Regions from separate parts of the Neisseria weixii genome, predicted to be linked through region 3. Evidence: predicted binding sites of a transcription regulator. Region 3 holds the regulator's gene; each other region holds the start of a gene.
The links. Region 3 encodes FNR, which switches genes on or off when oxygen is low (the NO sensors DNR and NnrR bind a similar motif). Its sites were predicted from a motif close to TTGATNNNNATCAA; they were not measured.
Positions count from the first base shown of each region.

Region 1: the regulator FNR is predicted to act here: its motif matches at 1,843-1,856, upstream of ccoN (cytochrome-c oxidase, cbb3-type subunit I).
Region 2: the regulator FNR is predicted to act here: its motif matches at 2,777-2,790, upstream of ACFPVS_RS01500 (NAD(P)H-dependent flavin oxidoreductase).

Region 1 covers NZ_JBHSPY010000012.1:57,708-62,169, forward strand. Annotated here, with positions in the region: gene ACFPVS_RS07595 (M61 family metallopeptidase) at 34-1,785, opposite strand; gene ccoN (cytochrome-c oxidase, cbb3-type subunit I) at 2,125-3,555, shown strand; gene ccoO (cytochrome-c oxidase, cbb3-type subunit II) at 3,579-4,190, shown strand; gene ACFPVS_RS07610 (cbb3-type cytochrome oxidase subunit 3) at 4,195-4,359, shown strand; gene ccoP (cytochrome-c oxidase, cbb3-type subunit III) at 4,390-4,462, shown strand, end outside.
Region 2 covers NZ_JBHSPY010000001.1:273,515-277,976, reverse strand. Annotated here, with positions in the region: gene argH (argininosuccinate lyase) at 1-1,359, shown strand, start outside; gene ACFPVS_RS01500 (NAD(P)H-dependent flavin oxidoreductase) at 1,623-2,669, opposite strand; gene ACFPVS_RS01495 (gamma carbonic anhydrase family protein) at 2,884-3,408, shown strand; gene ACFPVS_RS01490 (hypothetical protein) at 3,500-3,949, opposite strand; gene ACFPVS_RS01485 (Maf family protein) at 4,280-4,462, shown strand, end outside.
Region 3 covers NZ_JBHSPY010000031.1:21,663-26,124, reverse strand. Annotated here, with positions in the region: gene ACFPVS_RS11510 (CysB family HTH-type transcriptional regulator) at 1-548, shown strand, start outside; gene fnr (fumarate/nitrate reduction transcriptional regulator Fnr) at 623-1,357, opposite strand; gene hemN (oxygen-independent coproporphyrinogen III oxidase) at 1,506-2,912, shown strand; gene ACFPVS_RS11495 (DUF1289 domain-containing protein) at 3,045-3,296, shown strand; gene ACFPVS_RS11490 (site-2 protease family protein) at 3,356-4,006, opposite strand; gene ACFPVS_RS11485 (aspartate/glutamate racemase family protein) at 4,153-4,462, opposite strand, start outside.

The DNA.
Region 1 (4,462 bases), on a different contig from region 3:
GTTCAGACGGCTTTTATCAGGCCGTCTGAAAGCTTAGCGGTTAAACAACCATTTATCCAGCCAATCTTGATTAGTGACTTTCAACAAAGCCGTATCTGCTTCCGCGGCTTGCACGGTAATGTGCGTTTGTTGCAGCACGCCGCTGCGGAAAAAGTGCAGCGTGGCGTGTTCGCCGACAGCCAATTGCGCCCATTGAGCGGCCAAGTCGGTGCAGGCATAACCGTTGAGCGCGATGATTTTGTCTTGCGGACACAAAGCCGCGTTTTCCGCGCTGCCGCCGTTGAACACATGCGTCAGCGTAGCGCTGTCCCCGCTTTGTTTGAAACGCGCGCCGAAATCACCGGCCGGTTTTACGCAAATTGCTTCGTCTGCCAAACCGCCACCGTGGCTGCGCGGCAAAGGCTGCCAGTCCAATGCCACGCCGACATGTGCCAAGCATTCTTGTAAGGGAAGGTCACCGGTGCTGTATAAGGCCGTCTGAAAAAACGATTGCAAATCCAAGCCGGTGATTTGCCGGCAGCGTACTTGCCATTGTTTTTCGGGAATACCTTGGCCGGTGTTGATCCAATCGCGGTAATGCTGCTGCATGACACTGTCTAACGAATGTTTGCCGCCGCTTTTTTTGCGGATCAGCAAATCCAGACACAATGCCGCCAGTGCGCCTTTTTGATAATAGCTGACGATGGCGTTGCTGCTGTTTTCATCTTGTTTATAAAACTTGTTCCATGCGGTGAAGCTGGATTCGGCCAGGGTCTGTTTCAGACGGCCTTTGGTTTGCTGCACACGGGTAATTGATTGGCCGAGCAGGTTTAAATATGCATTGCTGTCAATCACGGCGCTGCGTACCAGGAACAAATCATCATAATAAGAGGTAATGCCTTCGAACGCCCAAAGCTGCTCGGTGTAGTTTTCTTGGTTGAGATTGTAAGGCACAAATGCTTCGGGCTTAATCGATTTCACGTTCCACGCATGAAAATATTCATGGCTGAACAGGCCGAGCAATTGGGTGTAGGCTTCGTTGGGGTTGCTCATATTGTGCGACGGCAGGCTGTTACGGTCAGCCAGAAGGGCGGTGCTGCTGATGTGTTCGAGGCCGCCGTAGATGTTGCCGCCGACGTGCAGCATAAACAGGTATTCTTGAAATGGCGCCGGTTCAGGGAACATCGCCAATTCGGTTTCGCAGATTTTTTGAATATCGTTCACAAACCGTCGGCGGTCAAACTCGCGGTAAAAGCCGCTCAAGGCAATACGGTGCGGAATGCCGGCAGCGGTGAAGTCTAGAAATTCAATCCTGCCCATTTCGACGGGATGGTCGATTAAATTAGTATAAGAGGCCGTCTGAAAATGCCGTGCGGCGGTTTGGGGCAGGGTCGTGGCGATTTGCCATTGGCCGGGGAAATCTTGCAAAGTAACGCTGTGCGGCAAGTTTTCAAAGCCATGAATTTTCAAAAACAGGCAGGCACCGTCGAAGAAGCCCCGCTCAGTGCTTAAAAATGCGCCGCGAACAGATAAATCAAAAGCATAAACGGTGTAGCAAATTTGCCACTCGCCTTTTGAACCGTTTGCGCTCCACTTATTCTTGGTCAATTGCGTCAATGCAACAGCCTCTCCATCACAAGAAGCACTTAGCTGCGTGATGTGTCGGGAGAAATCACGAATCAGATAGCTGCCCGGCACCCAGTTGGGCAGACTGAATTCAATAGGTAAATCATTGTCTTGATTGAAACTCAATGTAATTTGATATTCATGGCTTAAGGTCTGGAAGGAAATTTTGTAATTAATCATATCTATTGCTTGGTTTGTTAAAATTAATGAATTACTTTGATATGCAGTGTCAGATATTTAATTTACATCAAAAAGCCTTTAAAAAAACGATGCTTGAAAAATCTGAATACCTTTTACCGGAATGAGTTTAATTTGACTAATTGATTATTAAATAAATTTATTTTTAAAAGAGTAAGGTTGACGGAGTAGAATAAATGTAATATTGCTTGGCTCAATCCTGTATATATGTTAAATTTAGAAAAAATTTACACTTTGCCTTAGTGTTTTTTGTGGGAACGTAGGAAACATTCGGGCAGGTAAAACAAAAATTTTCAATTCCCATAATTTATGGAGACTCCCATGGACACACAAACTTATAACTACAAAGTGGTGCGCCAGTTCGCCATCATGACTGTAGTTTGGGGCATTGTGGGTATGTTGGTCGGTGTGATTGTCGCTGCCCAATTATACTTGCCGGCTCTGAATTTATCTGAAATCGGACCTTGGTTCCACTTCGGCCGTCTGCGTCCATTGCACACGAATGCGGTGATTTTCGCATTCGGCGGCTGTGGTCTGTTTGCCACTTCTTATTATGTGGTACAGCGTACCTGCAATACCCGCCTGTTTGGCGGCTGGTTGGCATCATTTACCTTCTGGGGCTGGCAAGCCGTTATTGTAGCGGCAGTCATTACATTGCCGATGGGCTTTACCCAAGGTAAAGAATACGCTGAGTTGGAATGGCCAATCGATATCCTGCTTACTTTGGTATGGGTGGCTTACGCGATTGTATTCTTCGGCACCATCGCCAAACGTAAAGTCAAACACATCTATGTAGCCAACTGGTTCTATGGCGGCTTTATTTTAGCCGTTGCCTTGCTGCATATTGTGAACAACATCAGCATTCCTGTCGGCTTTATGAAATCTTATCCTGTGTATGCCGGCGCCATCGATGCCATGGTTCAATGGTGGTATGGCCATAATGCAGTGGGTTTCTTCCTTACTGCAGGCTTCTTGGGCATGATGTATTACTTCGTTCCGAAACAAGCAGGCCGTCCGGTTTACTCTTACCGTTTGTCTGTCGTTCACTTTTGGGCATTGATTTTCACTTACATGTGGGCAGGTCCTCACCACTTGCATTACACCGCATTGCCTGACTGGACACAATCTTTGGGTATGGTCTTGTCGCTGATTCTGTTCGCGCCGTCTTGGGGCGGTATGATCAACGGTATTATGACCTTGTCTGGCGCGTGGGACAAACTGCGTACCGACCCGATTTTGAAATTCTTGATCGTTTCCCTGTCTTTCTACGGTATGTCGACCTTTGAAGGTCCGATGATGTCGATCAAAACCGTTAACGCCTTGAGCCACTACACCGACTGGACAGTTGCACACGTACACGCCGGTGCATTGGGTTGGGTGGGTTTTGTGACCATCGGTTCGATTTACTACCTGATTCCGCGCCTGTTTGGTAAAACCCAAATGCACAGCGTGAAATTGATCGAAGCACACTTCTGGATTGCAACCATCGGCGTGGTGTTGTACATCGCTGCGATGTGGATTGCCGGTGTAATGCAAGGTTTGATGTGGGGTTCGTTGAATGACGACGGTACTTTGACCTACTCATTTGTTGAGTCTGTAAAACGTACCATGCCTTATTATGCAATCCGTGTAGTAGGTGGTCTGATGTATTTGGCTGGTATGTGTATCATGGCGTACAACGTTTACCGTACTGCAATCAGTGGCAAACCTGTTGAAGCTGAGATTCCTGCGGTTTCTCAACAACACCACTAAATAACAAGAAAGTAGGCTACCAAATGAAATTACAACAATTAGCTGAAGAAAAAGTCGGCTTTCTGATTATTTTCACTGTAATTGTGATCAGTTTCGGCTTATTGATTGAAGTTGTGCCTTTGTTTGGCACGAAAGCAGTCATCGAACCTGCTCCGGGTGTGAAACCTTACAATGCGCTTCAAGTAGCGGGTCGTGATATCTATGTGCGTGAAGGTTGTTACAACTGCCACTCACAAATGATTCGTCCTTTCCGTGCAGAAACCGAGCGTTACGGCCATTACTCGGTTGCCGGTGAGTCTGTTTACGACCGTCCGTTCCAATGGGGTTCGAAACGTACCGGCCCTGATTTGGCACGTGTTGGCGGCCGTTATTCTGACGAATGGCACCGTATCCACTTGCTGAATCCGCGTGATGTGGTTCCTGAGTCTAACATGCCGGCATTCCCATGGTTGGCGCGCAATAAAGTAGACGCTGAAGCAACTGTGGCGCGTATGAAAGCATTGCGCGCCGTAGGTACGCCTTACAGCGACGAAGAATTGCAAAAAGCGCCGGAAATGTTAGCTAACAAATCTGAGCTGGATGCAGTGATTGCCTACTTGCAAGGCTTAGGCTTGGCATTGAAAAACGTAAGGTAACATCATGGATATTAACTGGATTCGCTCACTTTTCACGCTGCTGATTTTTGTCAGCTTCATGCTGGTCATCTATATTGTGTTCAGTCGACGCAATAAGCAGAATTATGATGAAGCAGCCAGAAGTATTTTTGATAATAATGAAGATGCGTCTGATAAAAACGGGCGATAACCGGTTAATCCGTGGTCACGGAGCAAAAGAATGAACACAACATCCCAATTTACCAGTAATTTCTGGAACATATACATTGCCGCCATTGTCCTGCTCAGCTTTA
Region 2 (4,462 bases), on a different contig from region 3:
GGCCGTTTTAACGAGCCGGTGTCCGAATTAGTGAAAAAATACACCGGTTCGATCGGCTTCGATAAGCGTCTGGCCAAGTGGGATATTCAAGGCTCTCTGGCACACGCGCAAATGCTGCAGCAAAGCGGGGTATTGAGTGCCGATGATTTATCTGCCATCCGGCAAGGTATGACCGAGATTATAACAGAAATTGAAGCCGGCAAAGTGGAATGGTCGCTGGATTTGGAAGATGTACACATGAACATCGAGCGCCGCCTGACCGATAAAATCGGTGATGCCGGCAAGCGTCTTCATACCGGCCGCAGCCGCAACGACCAAGTGGCTACCGACATCCGCTTATGGTTGCGCGACCAAATCACCGACATTCAAACGCTGATTCAAGATCTTCAGACGGCCTTGGTGGAATTGGCCGAAGCCAATGCCGAAGTGGTGATGCCCGGTTTTACCCATTTGCAGGTTGCCCAGCCGGTGAGCTTCGGCCACCACATGTTGGCTTATGTCGAAATGCTCGGCCGCGATTTCGAGCGCATGGCCGACTGCCGCAAGCGTGTCAACCGCATGCCTTTGGGCGCGGCGGCGCTGGCCGGCACCACTTATCCGATTCAGCGCGAAATTACCGCCGAACTGCTGGGTTTTGAACAAATCTGCCAAAACTCACTCGATGCCGTGTCCGACCGCGATTTCGCCATCGAATTTACTGCCGCTGCGTCTTTGGTGATGATTCATTTGAGCCGCTTGAGTGAAGAACTGATTTTATGGATGAGTCCGCGTTTCGGTTTTATCGATATTGCTGACCGTTTCTGCACTGGTTCAAGCATCATGCCGCAGAAGAAAAACCCCGACGTGCCGGAGCTGGTACGCGGCAAATCCGGACGCGTAATCGGCCATCTCACCGGCCTGATTATGCTGATGAAATCGCAGCCTTTGGCGTATAACAAAGACAATCAGGAAGACAAAGAACCGCTGTTTGATACGGTTGACACCTTGATTGACACCTTGCGTATTTACGCCGACATGATGCGCGGCGTGACCGTGAAACCGGAAAACATGCGCGCCGCCGTGATGCAGGGTTTCGCCACCGCCACCGATTTGGCCGACTATCTGGTGAAAAAAGGCATGCCGTTCCGCGATTCGCATGAAGTGGTGGCAAAAGCCGTGCGCCATGCCGACGAAAAAGGCGTGGATTTGAGCGGTTTGCCGTTAGACGTATTGCAAGGCTTTTCCGATTTGGTGGCTGAGGATGTTTATGAAGTGCTCACGCCGGAAGGCAGCTTGAATGCCCGCAACCACTTAGGCGGCACCGCGCCGGAGCAAGTGCGCTTCCAAGCCGCACGTTGGAAAAAATTGTTGGCTGAATAAGTTGTTCTGATTGCAAAGGTCTCAGGCCGCCTGAAAGGATATTGCTTTCAGACGGCCTATTTCATATTTGTTTGCTAGGGTCTGTTGACAATTAACGCAACGGCGGTGTTTTTGGTCAAAAATCCCTGTCTGCGGCGTTAAAAATGCCCGCAAGGTGTCCAACTTTGCTGCGCTTTTTGCCTTGCATACACGGGTTTTGCCTCAAAAAACCGCTTCGCCGGTCAATTGTCAACAGACCCTAAAACAGAATAAATTCTTTCAAGCTATGCCATAAACCCGCTTGCGGTTTCCATAATAATGTCCGCTGCGCTGCCGCTGCGGGCAAGCGGTGCATTTTGTCCAGCCCACAAGGGCGAAAATTCATCGCTGCCTTGTTTTTCAGCGGCGCTGCGTAATGGTGCGGATACGTTTTGGGCAAGTGGGAACGGAGGGACATCAGGGTGAATGCAGCCGTTTTCACGCATAAAGCGGTTGACGATGCCGCGCGCCAAGCCGCCGGAGAATAGATTGGTTAAAGCAGTGGTTTGCGCGCACGGGTTTTGCAAAGCAGTGCGGTGCAGGGGGCTGGTGTCGGCTTCATCGGCCAGCAATAAAGCCGTGCCGATTTGAATGCCGTCTGCGCCCAATGTTTGCGCGGCGTGTGCGGTGGCAGCATTGCTGATGCCGCCTGCCGCAATCACCGGTACATTTAGCGCCGCACGGATTTGCGGCAACAGTGCAAAAGTACCGACTTGCTCATGCACTTGGCTGCGGAACATCGATCGGTGCCCGCCTGCTTCCAAGCCTTGCGCAATCACCGCATCAACCCCTTTTTCTGCCAACCAGCGTGCTTCGTCAACCGTTGTGGCGGAAGCCAGGATTTTTGTGCCGCTTTGTTTCACCTGCTGAAGCAAACCTGCTTCCGGTAAGCCGAAATGGAAGCTGACTACTGCAGGTTTGAGTTCGGCAATAATTTCCGCTTGTGCCGCACCGAAAGGCTGTCTTCCGTTACCTTGCGCAATATTGTCGGCATCGATACCGAGTTCGCGATAATAAGGTGCCAGCTTGGCAAGCCATTGTTGCATTTTGTCGGTATCGGTTTCAGGTTGGCGGTGTGCAAAAAAATTGACATTAAACGGCGCATCGACGGCAGCGCGGATTGCCAAGATTTCGGCATGCAATTGCTCGGGCGAGAGCATGGCGGCAGGCAGCGAACCGAGCGCACCGGCACGGCAGGCAGCAATAGTCAGGCGACTGTTTTGCACGCCGGCCATCGGTGCCTGAATGACGGGCAAGCGGCAGCCGAGCAATTGGGTCAGGCGGTTGGGCATGGGCTTTCCTTGTAGAATAGCGGGCTTTATGAAATAAAAGAACAGTTTACCCAGAATGAGGCCGTCTGAACATAGATGAGGTGATTTTCAGGCGGCTTTGTCGGAGCTTGACAAAAATCATGCAATCCAAGGCCGTCTGAAAAAATTACCGCTTTTTCAGACGGCCTTGATTATGTTATAAATCCCTTTCTACTAACTAAAAAAAGAATACGCCATGCCGATTCGACCTTATACCTACCATACCCCCGATATTCACGGAACTTGTTTTATCGACGATACCGCCGTGGTAATCGGCCAAATCAGTCTTGCCGAGCAGGTCAGCGTATGGCCGCTGGTGGTGATGCGTGGGGATGTAAATCATATACGGATTGGCGCACGTACCAATATTCAAGACGGCAGTGTGTTGCACGTTACCGGCGCGCGTTTGCAGAAGCCGGAAGGTTCGCCTTTAATTGTCGGTGAAGACGTAACCATCGGCCATAAAGTGATTCTGCACGGCTGCACCATCGGCAACCGCGTGTTGGTGGGCACGGGTGCGATTGTTTTGGACGATACGGTGATTGACGATGACGTGATGGTCGGCGCAGGCAGTGTGGTGCCGCCGGGCAAACGCCTACAAAGCGGTTTTCTGTATCTTGGCTCACCTGTCAAGCAGGTGCGCCCTTTAACCGATGAAGAAAAAGCGTTTTTAGTGCAATCGGCTGTAAATTATATTAATCTCGCACAGGAATACAAGTAAATATCTAAAGTTGTCTAAAAATAATGTTGATTTAATAAAAAATCAAGCTATCGGTTCTTTTTCTTAATATATTTCATAAAGAAAAACTCGGTCAGCAAGAGTATAAAAATGACGACAACGAAATCAGGGATAAAATGACTATTTCCAAGATGGTAGGAGCTATAAGGTAAAAACTTAAAATAAAATTAACTGTGTATACGGCAAAACCGCATAAAACATAGATAATGGCTAATGCTTTCCAATGTTTTTTCATAAACTTTATTAATAATGAGAAATTCTTTTTATAATTTTCCCAAAAATTTTTCATGGGCATCATCATAATCCTTTTGAAGCATTGATGAGAATCCGTACCCGGCCAAATATGTTTGGCAGGTGCGGAATTATTAAACGATGGCTTAATAGCCGAATGAGCGTTCGGCTGCAGGTGGCCTAACTTCTGTCCCAAATACCTGCCGACAGCCATATCCACCTTGGCACCTACTACCATGCCGCCGGGGCCTCCGATTGCACCTAAGGCAGCACCTGTGAAACCTCCTGCCAAAGCGCCGGCACCAATGCCTGTATAACCGCATACATCTGATACGATGGTTTTTTAAAAGTCAAAACCACCTGAAATTTGATGCAATTGATTCATAGATAATGTTTTCATAGTTAACTCCTAGTAAAGATAAAGAAAAAAGTAGGCTTCAGTCTGCCTACTGTTTTAGTGGACAATTTTTTTCTGTATCAGTTTTTTTGTAATTTAAATCATAAAAAAGTTAATTTTATTAAATGTTATTTGATTATTTATTAATTGCTATGCCATTAACTATAATTCGATTTTTGGTATTTGTAATATTTTAGGCTGAATACAAATAAAAAAGGAAATATTTTGAACCACATTTATCTCGCTTCCGGCAGCCCGCGCCGCCGCGAAATTTTAGAAAATTTAGGCTATACGGTGCAGCGTTTGTATGCCGAAATAGACGAAACACCGTATCCGCAAGAAAAAGCGGCTGATTATGTTCAAAGATTGGCTCGTGAGAAAAATGCCGGTGCAGTAGCGCAATGGCGC
Region 3 (4,462 bases):
CGCAAATGGTCAGCAACGGTGAAGCCGACATCGCCATCATCACCGAAAAGCTCGATGACCACCCTGAATTGCACAAACTCAATTGCTACGATTGGAATCATGCCGTGGTAGTGCCGAAAAACCATCCTTTGCTGGATTGTAGGAATCCGCTCAGCATTGAAGATTTAGCCAGCTTTCCACTGATTACTTATGAATTTGCTTTCCATTCCGGCAGCAGCATTGCACGTGCCTTTAGCAAAGCCAAGCTGGAGCAGCCGGAGGTAGCTTTGGCTGCAGCCGATGCCGATGTATTGAAAACGTATGTCAAACTGGGCTTGGGCGCGGGCTTGATGGCGAAAATGGCTTACGATCCGCAAGCCGATCAGGATTTGGAATTGATTGATGTCGCCCACCTGTTTGAACCGTCACCCACATGGATTGCCATCCGTTCCGATACTTATTTGCGCGGCTATACTTATGACTTTATCAAAATGTTCGCCCCGCACTTAAACCGCGAAACCATCGATCGTATTTTGTATGCGCCGATTGTGGAAGATTTTTCTATTTAAAGCGTTCATATTTGCTTAAAATATCAAAAGGCCGTCTGAAGTTTCAAACCGGCCTTTCTTTTAATGTCCAAGCCTTACATAGCATGCGCACAGCCAGACACCATTTTTTTCAAAGCCCGCGAATCAAGAATCTTGATATGCTTGTGTTCCACTTCAATCAAACCTTCGTGATGGAACTTCGACAGCGTGCGGCTGACAGTTTCCAATTTCAAACCCAAATAGCTGCCGATTTCCTCACGCGACATGCGCAAAATGAAATCATTGGCGGCAAAACCGCGCGAATACAAACGATTCGACAAATTCAACAAAAACGCAGCCAATCGCTCTTCGGCACGCATATTACCCAACAACAGCATCACGCCTTGATCACGTACAATCTCGCGGCTCATTAAGCGGAAAAAATGGGTTTGCAGACTTGGAATGTTTTGCCCTAACTCTTCCATATGTGCAAACGGTAATTCACACACTTCGCTGTCTTCCAAGGCCACGGCATCACAGCTATGAACATGCGAACAAATGCCGTCCATGCCGATCAACTCACCCGACATAAAGAAACCGGTTACTTGGTCGCGACCGTCTTGGCTTGCCACTGTGGTTTTAAAAAAACCGGCACGAATGGTAAACAAAGAAGTAAACGGCTCGCCGGCACGGAACAGATACTCGCCTTTTTTCAGACGGCGGCTCTGACGGATAACGGCATCCAATTGGGAAAATTCGTTAGGCATCAGACCAACGGGCAAACAAAGTTCACGCAAGGAACACGTGGAACACAGTGCTTTCAATTGATGTGTAGAATTGTGTGCGGCCATAAAACAAACACCTTTGTTATAAAACTTCTTGTTCTGACTGAGCTTCCCTTGACTCATATCAAGACAGGTTTATCATAATGTGGCATTCTAGCAAACTAAATCGAGTTTTACTAATTCGTTAAACAAAATATAACACAACACGACCATCATGAAAATAATCCCGATACAAAACAACGAACTACCAGAATTCGACCGCGATTTAATTGCCAAGCTTCCGACAAGCGGCCCACGCTATACTTCCTACCCCACCGCCGACCGCTTCCACGATGGTTTCCGCGAAGCCGAATACACCCATGCGCTGCATTTACGCGGTCTGGGCGCGCTCAATAAGCCTTTATCGCTTTATATTCACATTCCGTTTTGCAATACCATTTGCTATTACTGCGGCTGCAACAAAATCATCACCAAAGACAAAATCCGCGCCGATGCTTATATTGAGTATCTCGAGCGTGAAATGGAACTGCTCGCCCCGCATCTCAACGGCCGTCATCAATTGGCGCAACTTCACTTCGGCGGCGGCACCCCGACTTTTTTAAGCGACGACCAGCTTGAGCGTGTGTTTAAGATGATTCGCAAGCATTTCCAACTCATGCCCAACGGTGAATACTCCATCGAAATCGACCCGCGCAAAGTCAGCCGCGAAACGGTACACAACCTCGGCAAACTCGGCTTCAACCGCATGAGCGTAGGCATTCAGGATTTCGACCCGAAAGTGCAAGAAGCGGTCAACCGCATTCAAAGCTTTGAAGAAACCAAAGAGGTGATTGATGCCGCGCGCAAAGCCGGCTTCAAATCCGTCAGCGTCGATTTGATTTACGGCCTGCCGCATCAATCGGTAGAAAGCATGAAAGCCACCATCGATACCGTGCTCAGCCTCGATCCCGACCGTTTGGCACTGTATCACTATGCCCACCTGCCCCATATTTTCAAACCGCAACGCCGCATCGATACCAATGCCGTACCGGGTAGCGAAGAAAAACTCGATATGCTGCAATATTGCGTGCAAACCCTGACCGGCCGCGGCTATGTATTCATCGGCATGGACCACTTTGCCAAACCTGACGACGAGCTTTCCATCGCCCTGAAAGAAGGCTGGTTGCAGCGCAATTTCCAAGGCTATTCAACCTATGCCGATTGCGATTTGGTGGCCATCGGCGTGTCGAGCATCGGCAAAATCGGCAGCACCTATGCCCAAAACGAGCGCGACATCGACGCTTATTACGCCGCCATTGATGAAGGCCGATTGCCGATTATGCGCGGCTACCAGTTAAACCAAGACGACTTATTGCGCCGCAACATCATTCAAGATTTGATGTGCCGCTTTTCATTGGATTTCCAAATTTACGAAAGCGTGTTCGGCATTCCGTTACACCAATATTTTGCCGATGAATTGGCTGATTTGCAGAATCTGGCGGAACTCGGCTTGCTGCGCTTGAAGCCGCACGGCCTGACTGTGACTCCGAAAGGCCGTTTCCTGATTCGCAATATTGCTATGGTGTTCGACTACCACTTGCGCCATAAAGAAACCACGGCGAAATATTCGCAAACCGTGTAAAATGTTTTGCTTCATGACAAGGCCGTCTGAAAACATATTCTGCTTTCAGACGGCCTATCGGTTGTTGCGTATCTCATTGACTTTACATCAATAACCACCTACCATGACAGAAAAATGACATTTTTCCCTGCCATGCAACAGCCCGACTTCTTCACCATTCCCAGCCCGTGTATCGGCGTATGCGAAGCCAATGCCAAAGGCTATTGCAAGGGCTGTTTGCGCAGCCGTGAAGAGCGGCTCTATTGGCAGCAGATGAGCGACGACCAGAAACACCAAGTCATGCGCCTGTTGAGTATGCGCAAAAACAAAATCCGCAACCGCAAACTGGATTTACTCGCCCCTGTCGATGGATCCAACGCCGAACAAATCAGCCTCGATTTTTAGGATAATCTACCAATCCACATACAACAAGGCCGTCTGAATCTTCAGACGGCCTCAGCTTTTTAGATGATTAAGCCGACAAATCCTGCCACCAACGATATAATCAAGTTCACCATCGGCCCGATTACCGTCCACAACACACCGGTCATCAGCAAAATCAAGATAATCCAAGTGCCGTAAGGCTCAATCTTGCGGTATTGTATGGATTGCTTCGCCGGTAGAAAGCTGTCGACAAAGCGGCCACCGTCCAAAGGCGGCACCGGCAGCATGTTCAGCACAAACAGTACCGCATTGATGGAAATACCGAATTGCGCCATTTTCGACATCGGAAACTGATACGATTCAGGCGCATACACAGCCGCTACCGCCACCAATCCCCAGCCGAACGCCATCACCAGATTCGACAACGGCCCGGCAATCGCCACCGTACGCATACCCAAACGCGCATCACGGAAATTACGCGGAATCACCGGCACCGGTTTTGCCCAGCCGAACATAAAACCGGTCGTAAAAAACAATACCGCCGGCACCACCACCGTGCCGATCGGGTCAATATGCGCCAACGGATTCAGCGTCAGCCTGCCCATCTGCTCGGCGGTATGGTCACCCCAATAACGCGCCGCATAGCCGTGTGCGGCCTCATGCACCGTAATCGCCAGCAACACCGGCAGCACCGCCAGTAAAAAAATGCCTAAATCAAAATTCTGAAACATGGTTTTCGCTCCGTAGAAAGCTGTTTTAGGAAACAGCTTTTCGAATATCAAGGCCGTCTGAACCGCCAGATAGTCAAGAATATAACAGATTTTGCAGATATGGGCATAAGGTGGGGATTCAAGGCGCGTAAAGAATCGGGAAGCACCTACTTCCCTAACACAAATTCTGCCGCCGCCTGCGCATGCAATGCAGCCGTATCGAAAAACGGTAGTTTATGATCGCCTTCCCGAATCAAAAGGCCGATTTCGGTGCAACCCAAAATTATCCCCTCGGCCCCCTGTTCAGCCAAATCATGCACAGTCTCTAAATAAAAATCATGACTTTCAGGCAAAATCTTTCCCAAGCACAGCTCTTCAAAAATAATACGGTGGACTTCCGCTTGCCGCTGTTCATCAGGAACCACCATCTCAATACCGCGCTGCTTCAGGCCTTCTCTGTAAAATGCATCCTGCATG